One region of the Streptomyces sp. NPDC015139 genome, then DNA from elsewhere that is predicted to be linked to it. Evidence: riboswitches for the same ligand, from Rfam matches in the RefSeq annotation. Region 1 holds a riboswitch; each other region holds the start of a gene.
What was found. A riboswitch is a leader RNA that binds a small molecule or an ion and turns the genes downstream of it on or off. The one in region 1 is predicted to bind thiamine pyrophosphate.
Positions count from the first base shown of each region.

Region 1 (3,746 bases):
GGGGAGGGGGATGTGCACATCGCCCCGGCGGACGCCGAGGTGCTGGGGGAGGTGATGATCCGTCTTCAGGTCGGTTGCGACCAGGCTCTGTTCCGGTCGTCGGCCCCGCCACTCGTGGCCTTCCTCGACCGGACCGACAAACTCGTGCCGCTGGGACAGGAGGGCGCGCTGGCCGACTTCGACGCTCATCTCGACGAGGCGCTGGACCGCATCCTCGCCGAGGAACAGAGCGCCGGCTGAGGCCTCGCGACCACGGCACCGGACGCCCCGCTCTCCTTCACGGACCTGTGCAGGAACGCTTCTGCACAGGGCGGGGCGGTCTCACCGGGCCGATCGGCTACCGCTTCCGGCGGCGCCCCCGCCCCGTGCGGGCCGGGACGGGCTGGGCTGTGCCGGCCGGAGCGTGCGGGCCGGAGCGGTCGGCCGACACCACCAGCGCGGCGAGCGCGGTCGTGACGGGCACCGAGGCGACCAGGCCGATCGACCCCACCAGGGTGCGCACGATCTCCTCGGCCACCAGCTCGCTGTTGGCCACGGCCCCGACGCTGCTCTGCGCGATGGAGAACAGCAGCAGCAGCGGCAGCGCGGCACCGGCGTAGGCGAGGACCAGGGTGTTGACGACGGATGCGATGTGGTCGCGGCCGATGCGGATGCCGGCCCGGTACAGCCCGCGCCAGCCCATCGCCGGATTGGCCTCGTGCAGCTCCCAGACGGCCGACGTCTGCGTCACGGTGACGTCGTCCAGCACGCCGAGCGAGCCGATGATGACACCGGCCAGCAGCAGACCGCTCATGTCGATCGACGGGTAGAGCCCGTGGATCAGACCGGTGTTGTCGTCCGTGTTGCCGGTCAGGGCGGCCCAGTCGATGAACTCCGAGCCGAGGACGCCGATCAGCAGGAGGGAGACCAGGGTGCCGAGCACCGCGACCGACGTCCGGGCCGACAGCCCGTGGCACATGTAGAGCGCGATGAGCATGATCGCGCTCGCCCCGACGACGGCCACCAGCAGGGGATTCGAGCCCTGAAGGATCGCGGGCAGGATGAAGAAGGTGAGCACCACGAAGCTCACGGCCAGCGCGACCAGCGCCATGACCCCGCGCAGCCGGCCCACCACGACGACCGCGATCGCGAAGATCCCGGCGAGCAGCGCCATCGGGAACTTCCGGTTCACGTCCGCCACGGAGTACTGCAGGTTCTTGGGCGCCGCGGGCTCGTAGGCGACCACGACCTTCTCACCCTGGTGCAACTGCCGTGACTGGTCGGGCTGCACGATCTCGGTGAACGTACGCCGCTCGTCCTTCCCGGTGTCGACACGGATGGTCGCCTTCTTGCAGGTGCCGCCCGTCTCCTGTGCCCCGGAGCCGCCCTCGGCGGTCGTGTCGCCGGCCGGGGTGCCACCGGAGGCGTTCACCGACTTGCAACTCACCTCGACGACCCGGGTCACCGTGGCCTGCTGGGTCTGCCGGTCGAAGCCGACGCCCGTGCGCTTGTGCGACGGCGCTCCCCCGGGCCACAGCACCACCAGGCCGACCAGGACAGCCGCGGTGAACGGCACCAGGATCGCCGCGATGACCTTGCGCAGATGCCGGGAGACGGGCGCGGCGGGCCCATGGCTGTGGCTGTGGCTGTGGCCGGGCGTCTGAGGGCCGGTGTGCGCCTCGCCGTGGCCGTGGTGAGGGTGGCCGTGCCCGTCACCCGCCTCCTGCCCGCGGGAGCGCCCGTCCCCCCGTCGGCTGCCCGCTGCCGGGCTGTCCGGGCGGCGCGGCTCGGGCGGCTGGTACGGGTACTGCTCCATCCTGGTCACCGCCAGATCATCGCAAGAACGGCAGGGGCCCACTGTTCACCGCGCCACATATGACGCTAGCGTGGAGGCACCTTTGCACACGCGGGAGCTCGGAGCACCGGGCTGAGAGGGCGCTGACCTCCGTATTCGCGATGTTTCACGTGGAACGACGTCTCACGGGAAGCATCGGCCGACGGAAGCCGCTGCGTCGACCGCCGAACCTGTTACCGGGTAATGCCGGCGTAGGGAGTAGGTCTCATGACCAACAAGGACGCACGCACGCCTGCCTCCGTTCAGGGTGAGAAGACCCAGGAGGCCGGGAAGTCCATCGGCTGGCACAAGGCGTACGTCGAGGGTTCGCGCCCCGACATGCGGGTGCCGGTCCGTCAGGTGCATCTCACCAACGGGCAGTCGGTCACGCTGTACGACACATCCGGCCCGTACACGGATCCGCTCGTCGACACCGACGTCCGCAGGGGACTGGCGCCGCTGCGGGAGAACTGGATCATCGGCCGCGGCGACACCGAGGAGTACGCCGGCCGTCCCGTCCGTCCCGAGGACGACGGCATCAAGCACACCTCACCGCGCGGCGGGCTGCGGAACCTGGACGCGGTCTTCCCCGGGCGTCCGCGGCAGCCGCGCCGCGGTCGTCGCGGTGAGGCGGTGACCCAGCTCGCGTACGCGCGCCGCGGGGAGATCACGCCGGAAATGGAGTACGTGGCCATCCGGGAGAACGTGTCCCCGGAGGTCGTCCGCGAGGAGATCGCGGCCGGCCGCGCCGTGCTGCCGGTCAACGTCAACCACCCGGAGATCGAGCCGATGATCATCGGCAAGCGCTTCCTGGTGAAGGTGAACGCCAACATCGGCAACTCGGCCGTGACGTCCTCCATCGAGGAGGAGGTCGAGAAGATGACCTGGGCGACCCGCTGGGGCGCCGACACGGTCATGGACCTCTCCACCGGGCGCAACATCCACACCACCCGCGAGTGGGTGCTGCGCAACTCCCCCGTGCCCATCGGCACCGTGCCGCTGTACCAGGCCCTGGAGAAGGTCGACGGCAGGGCCGAGGAACTGACCTGGGAGATCTACAAGGACACCGTCATCGAGCAGGCCGAACAAGGTGTGGACTACATGACCGTCCACGCCGGGGTGCGGCTCGCGCATGTACCGCTGACGGCCAACCGCAAGACCGGCATCGTCTCCCGCGGCGGTTCGATCATGGCCGCGTGGTGCCTGGCGCACCACAAGGAGTCGTTCCTGTACGAGAACTTCGAGGAACTGTGCGAGATCCTCGCCGCCTACGACGTCACGTACTCGTTGGGCGACGGCCTGCGGCCCGGCTCCATCGCGGACGCCAACGACGAGGCACAGTTCGCGGAGCTGCGCACGCTCGGGGAACTCAACCGCATCGCCAGGCGTTTCGACGTACAGACGATGATCGAGGGCCCGGGACACGTCCCGATGCACAAGATCAAGGAGAACATCGACCTTCAGCAGGAGATCTGCGATGAAGCTCCGTTCTATACGCTCGGCCCGCTGACGACGGACGTCGCGCCGGCGTACGACCACATCACCTCCGGCATCGGCGCCGCGATGATCGCCTGGTGGGGCACGGCGATGCTCTGCTACGTCACGCCCAAGGAGCACCTGGGCCTGCCCAACCGGGACGACGTCAAGACCGGTGTCATCACCTACAAGATCGCCGCCCACGCGGCCGATCTCGCGAAGGGCCACCCGGGCGCGCAGGAATGGGACGACGCGCTGTCCGACGCACGCTTCGAGTTCCGGTGGGAGGACCAGTTCAACCTTGCCCTGGACCCCGATACGGCACGGGAGTTCCACGACGAGACCCTCCCGGCGGAGCCCGCCAAGACGGCCCACTTCTGCTCCATGTGCGGCCCCAAGTTCTGCAGCATGAAGATCTCGCAGGACATCCGCCGCGAACACGGCGGCAGCAAGGCCC
Region 1 covers NZ_JBIBUW010000002.1:750,746-754,491, forward strand. Annotated here, with positions in the region: gene ACF08B_RS07935 (SsgA family sporulation/cell division regulator) at 1-240, shown strand, start outside; gene ACF08B_RS07940 (YibE/F family protein) at 338-1,795, opposite strand; TPP riboswitch at 1,876-2,049, shown strand; gene thiC (phosphomethylpyrimidine synthase ThiC) at 2,042-3,746, shown strand, end outside.

Region 2 (3,746 bases), on a different contig from region 1:
GGCCGGGCCTGGCCCCGTCCCCGCCGGCGCCTGCTTTCCGGTGCCGAGCAGCATCTCCTCGTACGCCGACCGCAGTTCACGGCCCGGAGCCACGCCCAGATCGGAGTCGAGCTGCCGGCGGATCCTGGTGTAGGTGTCCACGGCCTCGGCCGCTCTTCCACTGGTGGCCAGACCGCGGATCAGCAGCACGGCGAGGGGCTCGCTCAGCGGGTGCTCCGCCAACAAGGGCCGCAGGACGGCGAGCACTTCCTCGGCCTTCCCCTGTCCCAGCAGGGCGTGGGCCCAGGCGAGCGTCGTCTCCAGACGCTCCTGTGTCCAGGCGGTACGGGTGCGCTCCGCCCACGCCCCCGGCAGCCCCGCCAACGGCACTCCGCGCCACAGTCGCAGCGCCTCTCCGAGGATCTCGGTGCGGCGTTGGTCGGACAGATGCGGCTCGCGCGCCCGCACGACGAGCGAGCGGAAACGGAGCAGGTCGACGGCGTGTTCGTCCGCCTCCAGGACGTATCCACCGGAGGTGCGTGCGATGCGAAGCGGCGTACTGGGTACGGCTGCCCCGTCACCGCCTGCCGTGGGCGCCACGCCGTCCATGGATGCCGCGCCGTCGAACAGCCGCCTCAGACGGCTGATGTGGGAGTAGAGGGCCGAGCGGGCCCCATTGGGCGCGGCGGTGTCCCAGACCCGGTCCACCAGCGTGCTCACGGGGACCGGTCGGCCGGTGTCGGCCGCCAGCGCCGCGAGGACTGCTCGGCGACGCGGCTCCCCGATGTCGACCGCGCGTCCCGCGACGCGCAGTTCCAAAGGTCCGAGCAGGTGCAGGTTCATCGCGCCTCACGCGGGAGGGAGGAGGGAACGGCCGTTGCGCGTTGGGGTGTTCGTCCGCCGAGCAGGGCCGGCATGCCCTCGGTCCTCCGTCATTCGCTCCTGGGCCGCCGGCAGGGCGGCCGTCACAAGGTTTCCGCAAGGTTCACCGTAGATCCTCAGCTCACATGCCGTCAGGCGGATCGCGGCAGGCACCGCGTGCCGCGGAGAACACCGACGTCCGCCCCCGGAGCCTTCCCGGGAGCGGCGTATCCGCCCGCCCTGCCGGCAGTCGCGTCAGACGTGACCAACCCGACGCAACAAGAGAATGGAATTGTCATGCGCAAGATGATGTCCCGCGCCAACCGGACAGCCGTCGCCGTCGTCGCGACCGCCTTCATGGCGTCCGGAGCGGTCGTCGCGGGGGCGACGACCGCCTCCGCGGACGGCTGTGTGGGTCCCCTGTGCGGCGCGGTGAAGAACCGGACCGGCGAGACGATGCACTACACGATGAGTCTCGGCGAGGGCCCGCACTACTGCGACGTGTGGAACTGGGGCGGCGGCACCGGGAGCGAGTTCAAGCACGCGAAGTGCAAGCAGGAGTCGTTCGGCAACGGAACGCGGGGCGGCAACGGCACCGGCAAGGACGTCGACGCCTTCACGTTCGCCACGCACGGCTACCACGAGCGGTTCTCGCGGGTCGGTACCTGGCACTGGCGGGCCAAGGGGGTCTGGACGAAGATCCGCAGCGGGGAGATCGGCGACTGCGGCATCGGCGACCACAACGAGGTCTGGTGCACGGTACTCGTGCAGGGCTGAGGGGAACCGCAGGTAGTTAGGCATTCTCAGGAGGGCGGCTGCACGCGTGTGCCGCCGCCTTCCGGCGTGACCGGCCTCAGCGGCCCGCGCCCACCCCACGACGGCGGCGACGCGTCGAGAGCGGCATTTCACGCGGCAAGAACTCTTACGGAGGGTGGCTGACCGACTACACACACGCGGGTATCGGGCAGTCGGACGGGCGCCGCACGTTTCCGGGGGGGGCACTCACCCTCCCCATCCCCCTCCCCCGACCGGAACCGGTCACCGGACCGGGCTATTCTGGCCGGCGTACCTGGACACGGGGTGCCCCCGCACGGGGGCTGAGATCACACCCGTTGAACCTGAACCAGTTAGGACTGGCGGAGGGATGTCGTATGTCGTTGCCGTATGCCCATGAAGAGACGGCCGTCGCCGAGGCGCGGGGCGTCTTCGACGGCCGGATGCCGACCGCCCCCGGCGATCTGCGAGTGGAGGCGCGCGGCATCGCGCCGGTGCCCGAGGACGCTCGCTACGGCAGCCCCCGCCGGCTGTTCACCGTGTGGTTCGCCCCCAATCTGACGATGACCGGCGTCTTCACCGGTACGGTCGGCGCGGCCCTCGGACTGGACTTCGCCACCGCGCTGCTCGCCGTGGTGCTCGGCACCGTGCTGGGCGCGGTGCCCACGGCCTACCTGGGAACCTGGGGCAGCCAGACCGGGGCGGGCCAACTCCCGCTGGCGAGGCTGGCTTTCGGACGGGCCGTGGCTCTGCCGGGCACCCTGCAGTGGCTGTCCTCCATCGCCTGGGACGCCCTGATTGGCCTGTTCGGGGGCGACGCGCTGGCTCAGCTGTTCGGCTGGCCGTTCTGGCTGGGCGTCCTGGTGATGCTCATCGCCCAGGGGGCGCTCGGCGTGATCGGGTACGAGGCGATCCACCGCCTGCAGACGGTGATGACCTTCGCGCTCGCCGCCTCGTTCGCCGCGTTGGCGGTGAAGCTCGTGCACGGCACCCAGCCCGCGACGGCCGCGACCGTGCACGGCGCCGACCGGGCGGGAGCGTTCGTGCTGACCTGCACCATCGCTTTGAGTCTCGCGCTCTCGTGGGCCCCGTACGCCAGTGACTTCAGCCGCTACCTGCCCCGCACGGCGTCGCGTTCCAGCATGTTCTGGTGCACCCTGCTCGGTGTCAGCGTGTCCTTCGTCGCCGTGCAGGCACTCGGTCTGTGGGGCGCCGCTGAGTTCACCGACCAGACCGCCCGCGGTGTCGACCGGTTGCTCGGCGGCGGCGCGCTCGGCGCGTTCGGACTCCTCGCGGTCGCCGTCGCGGCCCTGTGCAGCAACGCCATGAACGACTACAGCGGGTCGCTGGCGCTGCAGACGATCGGAGTGCGGCTGCCGCGGCCGGTCGCCGCCGCGCTCGCCGCGGTGCTCGGCTTCCCGCTCGTGCTGTGGATGCACGCCGCTGACACCACTGCCCGCTTCCAGAACGTGCTGCTGTTCGTCGGCTACTGGATCCCCGCGTTCGTCGCGGTCGTGATCGTCGACTGGGTGGCCCGCGCACGGGCGCGCGGCGACCGCCCGGTCGACCTGGCGCAGGAGCACGCCGCGCCGCAGCCGTGGTGGCCGGCCGTCACCGCGTTCGTCGTCGGTTTCGCCGTGGCGGTGCCGTTCATGAGCACCAGCCTGTACGTGGGGCCGGTCGCCCGGGCCCTGCACAGCGCCGACCTCGCCTACCCCGTCGCGTTCCTCGCGGCGCTGCTCGTCTATGCGCCGTTGCGCGTACGACGCCGGTCCTGACCCGCGCCCGCTCCTCCTCGGGGAGTTGCCTGCCCCGGCTGGGCGGATCGTGTGCGGTGGCGTTCCGGGGACTCGGCTCAGCGCGTCACCCGGTGGCGGAGGTAGACGACTCGCGAACTGAAGGTGCGGGTCTCGACGAGTTCGAGATCCACGCGGCGCTCGTGCCGGGGGAAGAACGGGATGCCACCGCCGAGGAGCACCGGGTGGACCAGCGTCCGGTACTCGTCGATCAGATCCAGCGCGGCCGCCTCGGCGGCGAGGGCGGCGCCGCCGATCGCGATGTCGCCCTCCCCCGGCTCGGCGCGCAACCGCTCGATCTCCTGCGTCAGGCCGCCGGAAGCGAGCCGGGCATGG
Region 2 covers NZ_JBIBUW010000012.1:233,000-236,745, reverse strand. Annotated here, with positions in the region: gene ACF08B_RS29700 (tetratricopeptide repeat protein) at 1-822, opposite strand, end outside; gene ACF08B_RS29695 (hypothetical protein) at 1,138-1,617, shown strand; TPP riboswitch at 1,907-2,002, shown strand; gene ACF08B_RS29690 (purine-cytosine permease family protein) at 1,992-3,392, shown strand; gene ACF08B_RS29685 (dihydrofolate reductase family protein) at 3,470-3,746, opposite strand, start outside.
Region 2: it holds a riboswitch for thiamine pyrophosphate, as region 1 does, so the genes downstream of both, ACF08B_RS29690 (purine-cytosine permease family protein) here and thiC (phosphomethylpyrimidine synthase ThiC) in region 1, are expected to answer to the same signal.

Region 3 (3,746 bases), on a different contig from region 1:
CCAGGAACGTACCGCCGTCGGAATCGGTCAGGGCCCGGTAGTAGCCGAGGCCCCAGCCGTCGAGGGAACGCCGGACGAGTACGGCGAGCGGCAGGAGCAGCAGCACCGCGACGGTGGCGAGGACCCCGGCGAGCAGCGCCCGCTGCCCGAACCCGCGCGGCCGGCGGGCGGTCGTCCTCGGGTCGACCAGCCGCAGGGCGGTCTCGCGCCGCCGTACGGTCCAGGCGTGCACGGCGAGGATCGCGCCGACCGCGGCGAACTGGACGAGGGTGAGGACGGCGGCCGTGGACAGGTCGAAGACCTCGGAGGTCTGCCGGTAGATCTCCACTTCGAGGGTGGAGAAGGCCGGTCCGCCGAGGATCTGCACGACCCCGAAGGAGGTGAAGGTGAACAGGAACACCATCAGGGCGGCGGCGGCCACGGCGGGCGCGAGCGCGGGCAGGGTGACCCTGCGCCAAGCGGTGAGCGGTGAGGCGCCCAGCATCCGGGCGGCCTCCTCCTGGCGGGGGTCGAGCTGGGACCAGAGCCCGCCGACCGTGCGGACGACGACCGCGTAGTTGAAGAAGACGTGGGCCAGCAGGATCGACCACACCGTGGTGTCCAGCCGTACCCCCCACAGCTCGTCCAGCAGCCCGTTGTGCCCGACCAGCGCCAGGAAGGCGCTGCCGACGACGACGGTGGGCAGCACGAACGGAACCGTGACGACGGCCCGCAGCAGCTGTTTGCCCGGGAAGTCGAGGCGGGCGAAGACATGGGCGGCGGGCAGCGCGAGCAGCAGGGTGAGCGCGGTGGAGGCGAGCGCCTGCCAGGTGGTGAACCACAGCACGTGCCGGATGTCCGGCTGGGTGACCACGTCCACGATCCGCCCGAACCGCCAGGCGCCGTCCGCCTTCAGCCCGCGCGTGACGATCGCGGCCACGGGCCAGGCGAAGAACAGCGCGAAGAACGCGACGGGCAGGGCCATCAGGCCGAGCCGCGCCGCGCTCCCCCGCCGGGACACGGCTACCTCAGTACGAGCGACGTCCACGACTTGACCCACTGGTCGCGGTTGGCGGCGATCTTCCCGGGCGCCATGGTCTCGGGGTGCTCGGCGGCCGGGCCGTACTCGGTGAACTCGGTGGGCACCGCGGCTCCCCGCACCACCGGGTAGACGTACATGTTCAGCGGCATGTCCTCCTGGAACTCCTTGGAGACCAGGAAGTCGATGAACGCCTTGCCGCCCTTGGTGTTCCGCGCGTTGTCGAGCAGCCCGGCGAACTCGATCTGCCGGAAGCAGGTGCCGGTGGCGACTCCGGTCGGGGCGGTGCCGGGCCGCTTCTTGGCGTAGATCACCTCGGCGGGCGGCGAGGAGGCGTACGACACCACGAGCGGGCGGTCACCGCCGGCCTTCCTGCCTCCGGTGGAGCCGGAGAACTCCTGGGAGTAGGCCTGCTCCCAGCCGTCGACCACCTTGACGCCGTTGGCCTTGAGCTTCTTCCAGTAGTCCTGCCAGCCCTGGTCGCCGTACTCGGCGGCGCTGCCGAGCAGGAAGCCGAGGCCGGGCGAGGAGGTGGCCGCGTTCTCGGTGACGAGGAGGTTCTTGTACGCGGGCTCGGCGAGGTCAGCGAAGGTCCGCGGCGGGGCCAGCTTGTGCTTGCTGAACCAGGCCTTGTCGTAGTTGACGCAGATGTCGCCGTAGTCGACGGGCGTGACCCGGTGCTTGTCCTTGTCCAGCTGGTACGACGCGCCGACCTTGTCGAGGCCCTTGGCCGTGTAGGGCTGGAACAGCCCGTTGTCGAGGGCGCGGGAGAGCAGGGTGTTGTCGACGCCGAAGAAGACGTCGCCCTGCGGGTGGTCCTTGGTCAGGATGGCCTTGTTGACCGCCTGACCGGCGTCGCCGTCCTCGAGGACCCTGAGCTTGTAGCCGGACTGCTTCTCGAAGTCCCGCTGCACCTTCTTGGAGACGGCCCACGAGTTGTGGCTGACCAGGGTCACGGTCCTGCTGTCACCGGACGACTTGCTCTCGCCGGAACCGCACGCGGACAGGCTGATCAGGCCGAGCCCGACCGCCACGGCCACGAAGGTCTTGTTGTGCACTGGATGTCCTCCTGGGGGTTGGCCAGGAAGAGACGCGGCCCCGCCCGGGTCCCGCGAGGGGGCCCGGGCAGGGCGCAACAGCTTGAGTGAAAGACCGAACTTCCTACCCAGAATGACCTGGGCGAGGTTCAGAGGGTCTGCGGCCCGATTGCCGCACTCTCAGCGCTGTGGCGCTCCCCTGTCGGAATATGAGGTTGTCGGAACGTGGCCAGATTACCGCTCGGTCGCCGCGAGCTGACCGCAGGCTCCGTCGATCTCCTGGCCACGGGTGTCCCGGATCGTGACGGGTACGCCGTGCGCGGCGATGGCCTCGACGAACGCCTTCTCGTCCTCCGGCCGGGAGGCGGTCCACTTGGAACCGGGCGTCGGGTTGAGCGGGATCAGGTTGACGTGCACCGGCTTGCCCTTGAGCAGCCGGCCGAGCCGGTCGCCGCGCCAGGCCTGGTCGTTGATGTCACGGATCAGCGCGTACTCGATCGACAGCCGGCGGCCGCTCTTCTCGACGTAGTCGAACCCGGCGTCCAGCACCTCGCGCACCTTCCACCGCGTGTTCACGGGGACGAGGGTGTCGCGCAGCTCGTCGTCAGGGGCGTGCAGGGAGATCGCGAGCCGGCACTTGAAGCCCTCGTCGGCGAACCGGTGGATGGCCGGCACCAGCCCGACGGTGGAGACGGTGATACCGCGCTGGGACAGACCGAGCCCGTCCGGGGCGGGATCGGTCAACGCGCGGATGGCGCCCACGACCCGCTTGTAGTTGGCGAGCGGCTCGCCCATCCCCATGAAGACGATGTTGGACAGCCGCGCCGGACCGCCGGGCACCTCGCCGTCGCGCAGCGCCCGCATGCCGTCCACGATCTGGTGGACGATCTCGGCGGTGGACAGGTTCCGGTCGAGGCCGGCCTGGCCGGTGGCGCAGAACGGGCAGTTCATCCCGCATCCGGCCTGCGAGCTGATGCACATGGTGACCCGGTCCGGGTACCGCATCAGCACGGACTCCACGAGCGTGCCGTCGAACAGCCGCCACAGCGTCTTGCGCGTGGTCCCCTGGTCGGTCGACAGATGCCGTACGACGGTCATCAGCTCCGGAAACAGCGCCTCCTGCAGCCTGCCGCGCGCCCCGGCGGGGATGTCGGTCCACTGCTCGGGGTCGTGCGCGTACCGCGCGAAGTAGTGCTGCGAGAGCTGCTTGGCACGGAACGGCTTCTCCCCGATCTCGGCCACCGCGTCCTTGCGCTCGGCGGGCGAGAGGTCGGCGAGATGCCGCGGCGGCTTCTTGGCTCCGCGCGGCGCGACAAAGATGAGTTCTCCGGGCTTAGGCATAGCGTTACCAGTGTCGCAGATCCACATGGGTGACCCGGCGGTGTGGCTCGCTCGACCGGCCTCAGCAGGGGGCTGGGCGTGGCGTAGGCCCGCGTGCGGTGCGGCTGGGGCGCTCATAGGCTGACGGTGCTCGGGGCGACTGCGGAGGTTGGTCATGCCCCGAACCATCTGGTCAGGCGCCATCTCGTTCGGCCTGGTCACCGTGCCGATCAACGTGGTCGGCGCCACGGAGGACCACAGCATCCACTTCCACCAGTACCACCTGGAGGACATGGGCCGGGTGCGCTACCGCAAGGTGTGCGAGCTGGAGGACCGCGAGGTCCCGCAGGACGAGATCGGCAAGGGTTACG
Region 3 covers NZ_JBIBUW010000011.1:96,475-100,220, forward strand. Annotated here, with positions in the region: gene ACF08B_RS27570 (ABC transporter permease) at 1-964, opposite strand, end outside; gene ACF08B_RS27575 (thiamine ABC transporter substrate binding subunit) at 1,003-2,076, opposite strand; TPP riboswitch at 2,159-2,266, opposite strand; gene rlmN (23S rRNA (adenine(2503)-C(2))-methyltransferase RlmN) at 2,290-3,396, opposite strand; gene ACF08B_RS27585 (Ku protein) at 3,551-3,746, shown strand, end outside.
Region 3: it holds a riboswitch for thiamine pyrophosphate, as region 1 does, so the genes downstream of both, ACF08B_RS27575 (thiamine ABC transporter substrate binding subunit) here and thiC (phosphomethylpyrimidine synthase ThiC) in region 1, are expected to answer to the same signal.

Region 4 (3,746 bases), on a different contig from region 1:
GTGCCTCCCGGGCGAGGCGCGCGGTCAGCACGGCCTCCCCGGCGGTGAAACAGCCCGCCGTGTTCGGCAGCACGCGGATGCCCAGCTTCTCCAGCACCGACAGCACCGAGCCGTGCACGGACGGGTCCACCCGCCGCATCGCGACCGTGGTCAGCCCGGTGCCGGAGGCGGTCAGCGCCCGCTCCAGCACGTCCAGACTGGGCGCGCCGCCCGTGCCCATGATCAGCCGGGAGTCCAGGTGCACACCGCCCAGGACGAAGGGGTCGTCGGCCATCGGTTCAGCCTCCCTGGACTGCGGTGAGTACTTCGACGCGGTCGCCCTCGGCGAGCGCGGTGGTCGCCCACCGGCCACGCGGCACGACCGTCTCGTTGACGGCGGCGGCCACCCCGGAGGGCGCCGCGGTGAGGGTGCGGACGAGGGCGTCGAGAGCGGTGCCCGGGGCGATCTCCCGGTGCTCCCCGTTGACGGAGACGGTGAGGCTGAGGGTCATGCGGACTGCTCCATGAGACGTGCGGGCCGCTCCGGCGGCGGGGCGGTGAAACGCTGGGGCGTGAACGGGCGGGCCTCCTCGGGGAGGTCACCGGTGGCCAGCGCGTGCGCCAGCACGTCCCCGGTGACCGGTGTGAGCAGCACGCCGTTGCGGTAGTGCCCGGTGGCCAGCAGCAGTCCGTCCAGGCCGGACGGGCCGAGCAGCGGGGCGTTGTCGGGGGAGCCGGGCCGCAGTCCGGCCCGGGTCTCGGTCAGCGGGAGCTCGGTGATGCCCGGGACCAGCTCGTGGGCGTCGCGCAGCAGCTCGTACACGCCCCCCGCCGTGACCGTCGTGTCCCAGCCCAGCTCCTCGGTGGTCGCGCCGACGACCAGCTCGCCGTTCTCGCGCGGCACCAGGTAGACGTGGCTGCCGCGGACCACGGCCCGCACGGTCCGGCTCAGGAACGGCGCGAACCGCCGGGGCACGGCCAGCCGCAGCACCTGCCCCTTCACCGGCCGGACCGGCGGCAGCAGCGCGTCCGGCACGCCCGGGAGGCGCCCGCTCATGCTTCCGCCGGCGAGCACGACCTGCTCCGCGCGCAGCTCGGTGCCGTCCGCCGTGGTGACGCCGGCGGCCCGCTCGCGCACGACGTCGAGCCGCTCGGCCCAGGTGCGGTGGAACACCACCCCGGCGTGCTCGCACGCGGCCACCAGGGCCGTCGCCAGCCGCCGCGGGTCGATCTGATGGTCGCCGTCGACCCGCAGTCCGCCGCGCACCCCGGGCGCCAGCATCGGCTCGAGACGCCGGCAGTCGCGCCCCGACAGCCACTCCGACTCCAGGCCCGAGCGCTGCTGGAGCGCGTGCAGTTCCCGCAGGTCGGCGCGGTCGTCGGCGTCCAGCGCGACCGCGAGGGTGCCGCACCGGCGGTAGCCCAGGTCGTGGCCGGTCAGCTCGGACAGCTCGGCCGCGAAGCCGGGATAGCGGCGCGCCGACTCCAGGTTCAGGGCGAGCAGCGTCTCCTCGCCGTAGTGCAGTTCCGTGACCGCGGCGAGCATCCCCGCCGCGACCCGCGCGGCCCCGCCGCCGGGCTCGGGGTCCACCACGGCCGTGGTGAGCCCGCGCTGCGCCGCGCGCCAGGCCGTGACCAGACCGATGATCCCGCCCCCGATGACGAGGACGTCGGACGTACGTGACGACATGGGCGTCCAGCCCCTCCCTTCGCCGGCATGACCCGGATCAGGTTCGTACGGTCGGAGGCCGCCAGCCTCCCTCTCAGCCCGGTGCGTCCGGGCTCCCGCGAGTGCTTGTACGGTGGCCACCCTAGCCCGCCCCGCTCGTCACCCGTAAGGGAGCCCTCCGGCATGCACCGCTCGCTCGACGGTCTGATCCTCGCCCCCGTCGCGGACCAGGCCCCAGGTCAGGTGGGTACCCGCACCCGGTTCGCCTACCACGAGAAGGACGGCGAGGTCTGGGCGGAGTACGCGGGCGGCGAGGTCGTGCGCGGCCATCTGGTCGGGACCCGCGAGGGCGACCGGCTGGACTTCCGGTACGTGCAGCTGCGCACCGACGGGACCACGGCCTGCGGGCACTGCGTGTCCACCGTCGTGGAGCTGCCCGACGGCCGGCTGCGGCTGGAGGAGACCTGGGAGTGGGAGTCCGCTCCGGGCAGCGGTACGAGCGTTGTGGAGCAGGTCACCGAGCACGCCCCCTGACTGACGTTTCGTCAGTTGTCTATGGTGATCGGGTGAGCGAGCAGACACCGCAACAGGGCACGTCACAGGAACGGCGCGTGGTCGTCGTGGGCGCGGGCATGGCCGGGGTGCAGACCGCGGTCGCCCTGCGGGAACAGGGCTTCGAGGGAGCCGTGACCGTCATCGGCGCCGAACCGCACCAGCCGTACGACCGGCCGCCGCTGTCCAAGGCCGTGCTGCTCGGCACGGCCGAGGGCTCCGCCTTCGACGTCGACTTCGAGTCCCTCGGCGTCGAGCTGCGGCTCGGCTGCGAGGCGCAGGGCCTGCGCCCCGCCGAACGCGTGCTGGACACCGAGGCGGGCCCGGTGCCCTACGACGTCCTGGTCCTGGCCACCGGGGCCGAACCCATCACCCTGCCCGGCACCGAGGGCGTACCCGGCGTGCACCTGCTGCGCACCCTGGACGACGCCGAACGGCTGCGGCCCGTGCTGCTCCGGCAGCACGACATCGTGGTCGTCGGCGCCGGCTGGATCGGCGCCGAGTTCGCCACGGCCGCCCGGGAGGCGGGCTGCGCGGTGACCGTCGTCGAGGCCGCCGACCGGCCGCTCGCGGGTGCCCTGCCCGCCGAGGTGGCCGCGCCCATGGCCGCCTGGTACGCCGACAGCGGGGCCGAACTGCGCACCGGCGCGCGCGTGGAGCGCGTCGAACCGGGCGCGGTGGTGCTGACCGACGGCACCCGGCTGCCCGCGGGCGCCGTCGTCGTCGGCATCGGCGCCCGCCCGGCCACCGGCTGGCTGGCCGGCTCCGGCATCGAGCTGGGGCCGCACGGCGAGGTCGTCGCCGACGCCCGCCTGCGCACCGGGGCCGAGGACGTGTACGCGGTCGGCGACTGCGCCTCCTTCCCCTCCGCCCGCTACGGCGAGCGGCTGCTCGTCCACCACTGGGACAACGCCCTCCAGGGGCCCCGCACGGTCGCCGCGAACATCCTCGGCGAGACCCCGGCGCTCTACGACCCGGTGCCGTACTTCTGGTCCGAGCAGTTCGGCCGCTTCGTGCAGTACGCCGGGCACCACGCCGCCGCGGACCGCCTGGTGTGGCGCGGCGACCCGGCCGGCCCCGCCTGGTCGGTGTGCTGGCTGCGCGAGGGCCGGCTGGTGGCGCTGCTGGCGGTGGGGCGGCCCCGCGACCTGGCCCAGGGCCGCCGTCTGATCGAAGCGGGCCGCCGCATGGACCCCGAGGCCCTGACCGATCCGGCCCGCCCCCTGAAGAACGCCAGGGCCGACTGATCGGCGCCGGGGCGGGGCGACCGGCGCCGCGGTCGGCCGCCGGCATCGAGCGGCACCTCGGGTGGAGCGCCTACCCTAGGACTCGTGACCGAGATTGACGCAAAGATCGATGCTCTCGTCCCCGCCTGGCTCACCCTCCCCGACATCGCCGAACAGCTCGGCGTCGAGGTGACGCGTGTGCGGCAGCTGGTCAAGGAGGGCCAGGTGATCGCCGTACGCCGTGGTGAGAACCGGGCGCTGCACGTCCCCGCCGCCTTCATCGACGGGGACAAGGTCGTCAAGGGCCTGACCGGCACCCT
Region 4 covers NZ_JBIBUW010000005.1:173,874-177,619, forward strand. Annotated here, with positions in the region: partial or broken gene ACF08B_RS15720 (thiazole synthase) at 1-274, opposite strand, end outside; gene thiS (sulfur carrier protein ThiS) at 279-491, opposite strand; gene thiO (glycine oxidase ThiO) at 488-1,669, opposite strand; TPP riboswitch at 1,667-1,778, opposite strand; gene ACF08B_RS15735 (hypothetical protein) at 1,832-2,182, shown strand; gene ACF08B_RS15740 (NAD(P)/FAD-dependent oxidoreductase) at 2,215-3,447, shown strand; gene ACF08B_RS15745 (Rv2175c family DNA-binding protein) at 3,532-3,746, shown strand, end outside.
Region 4: it holds a riboswitch for thiamine pyrophosphate, as region 1 does, so the genes downstream of both, thiO (glycine oxidase ThiO) here and thiC (phosphomethylpyrimidine synthase ThiC) in region 1, are expected to answer to the same signal.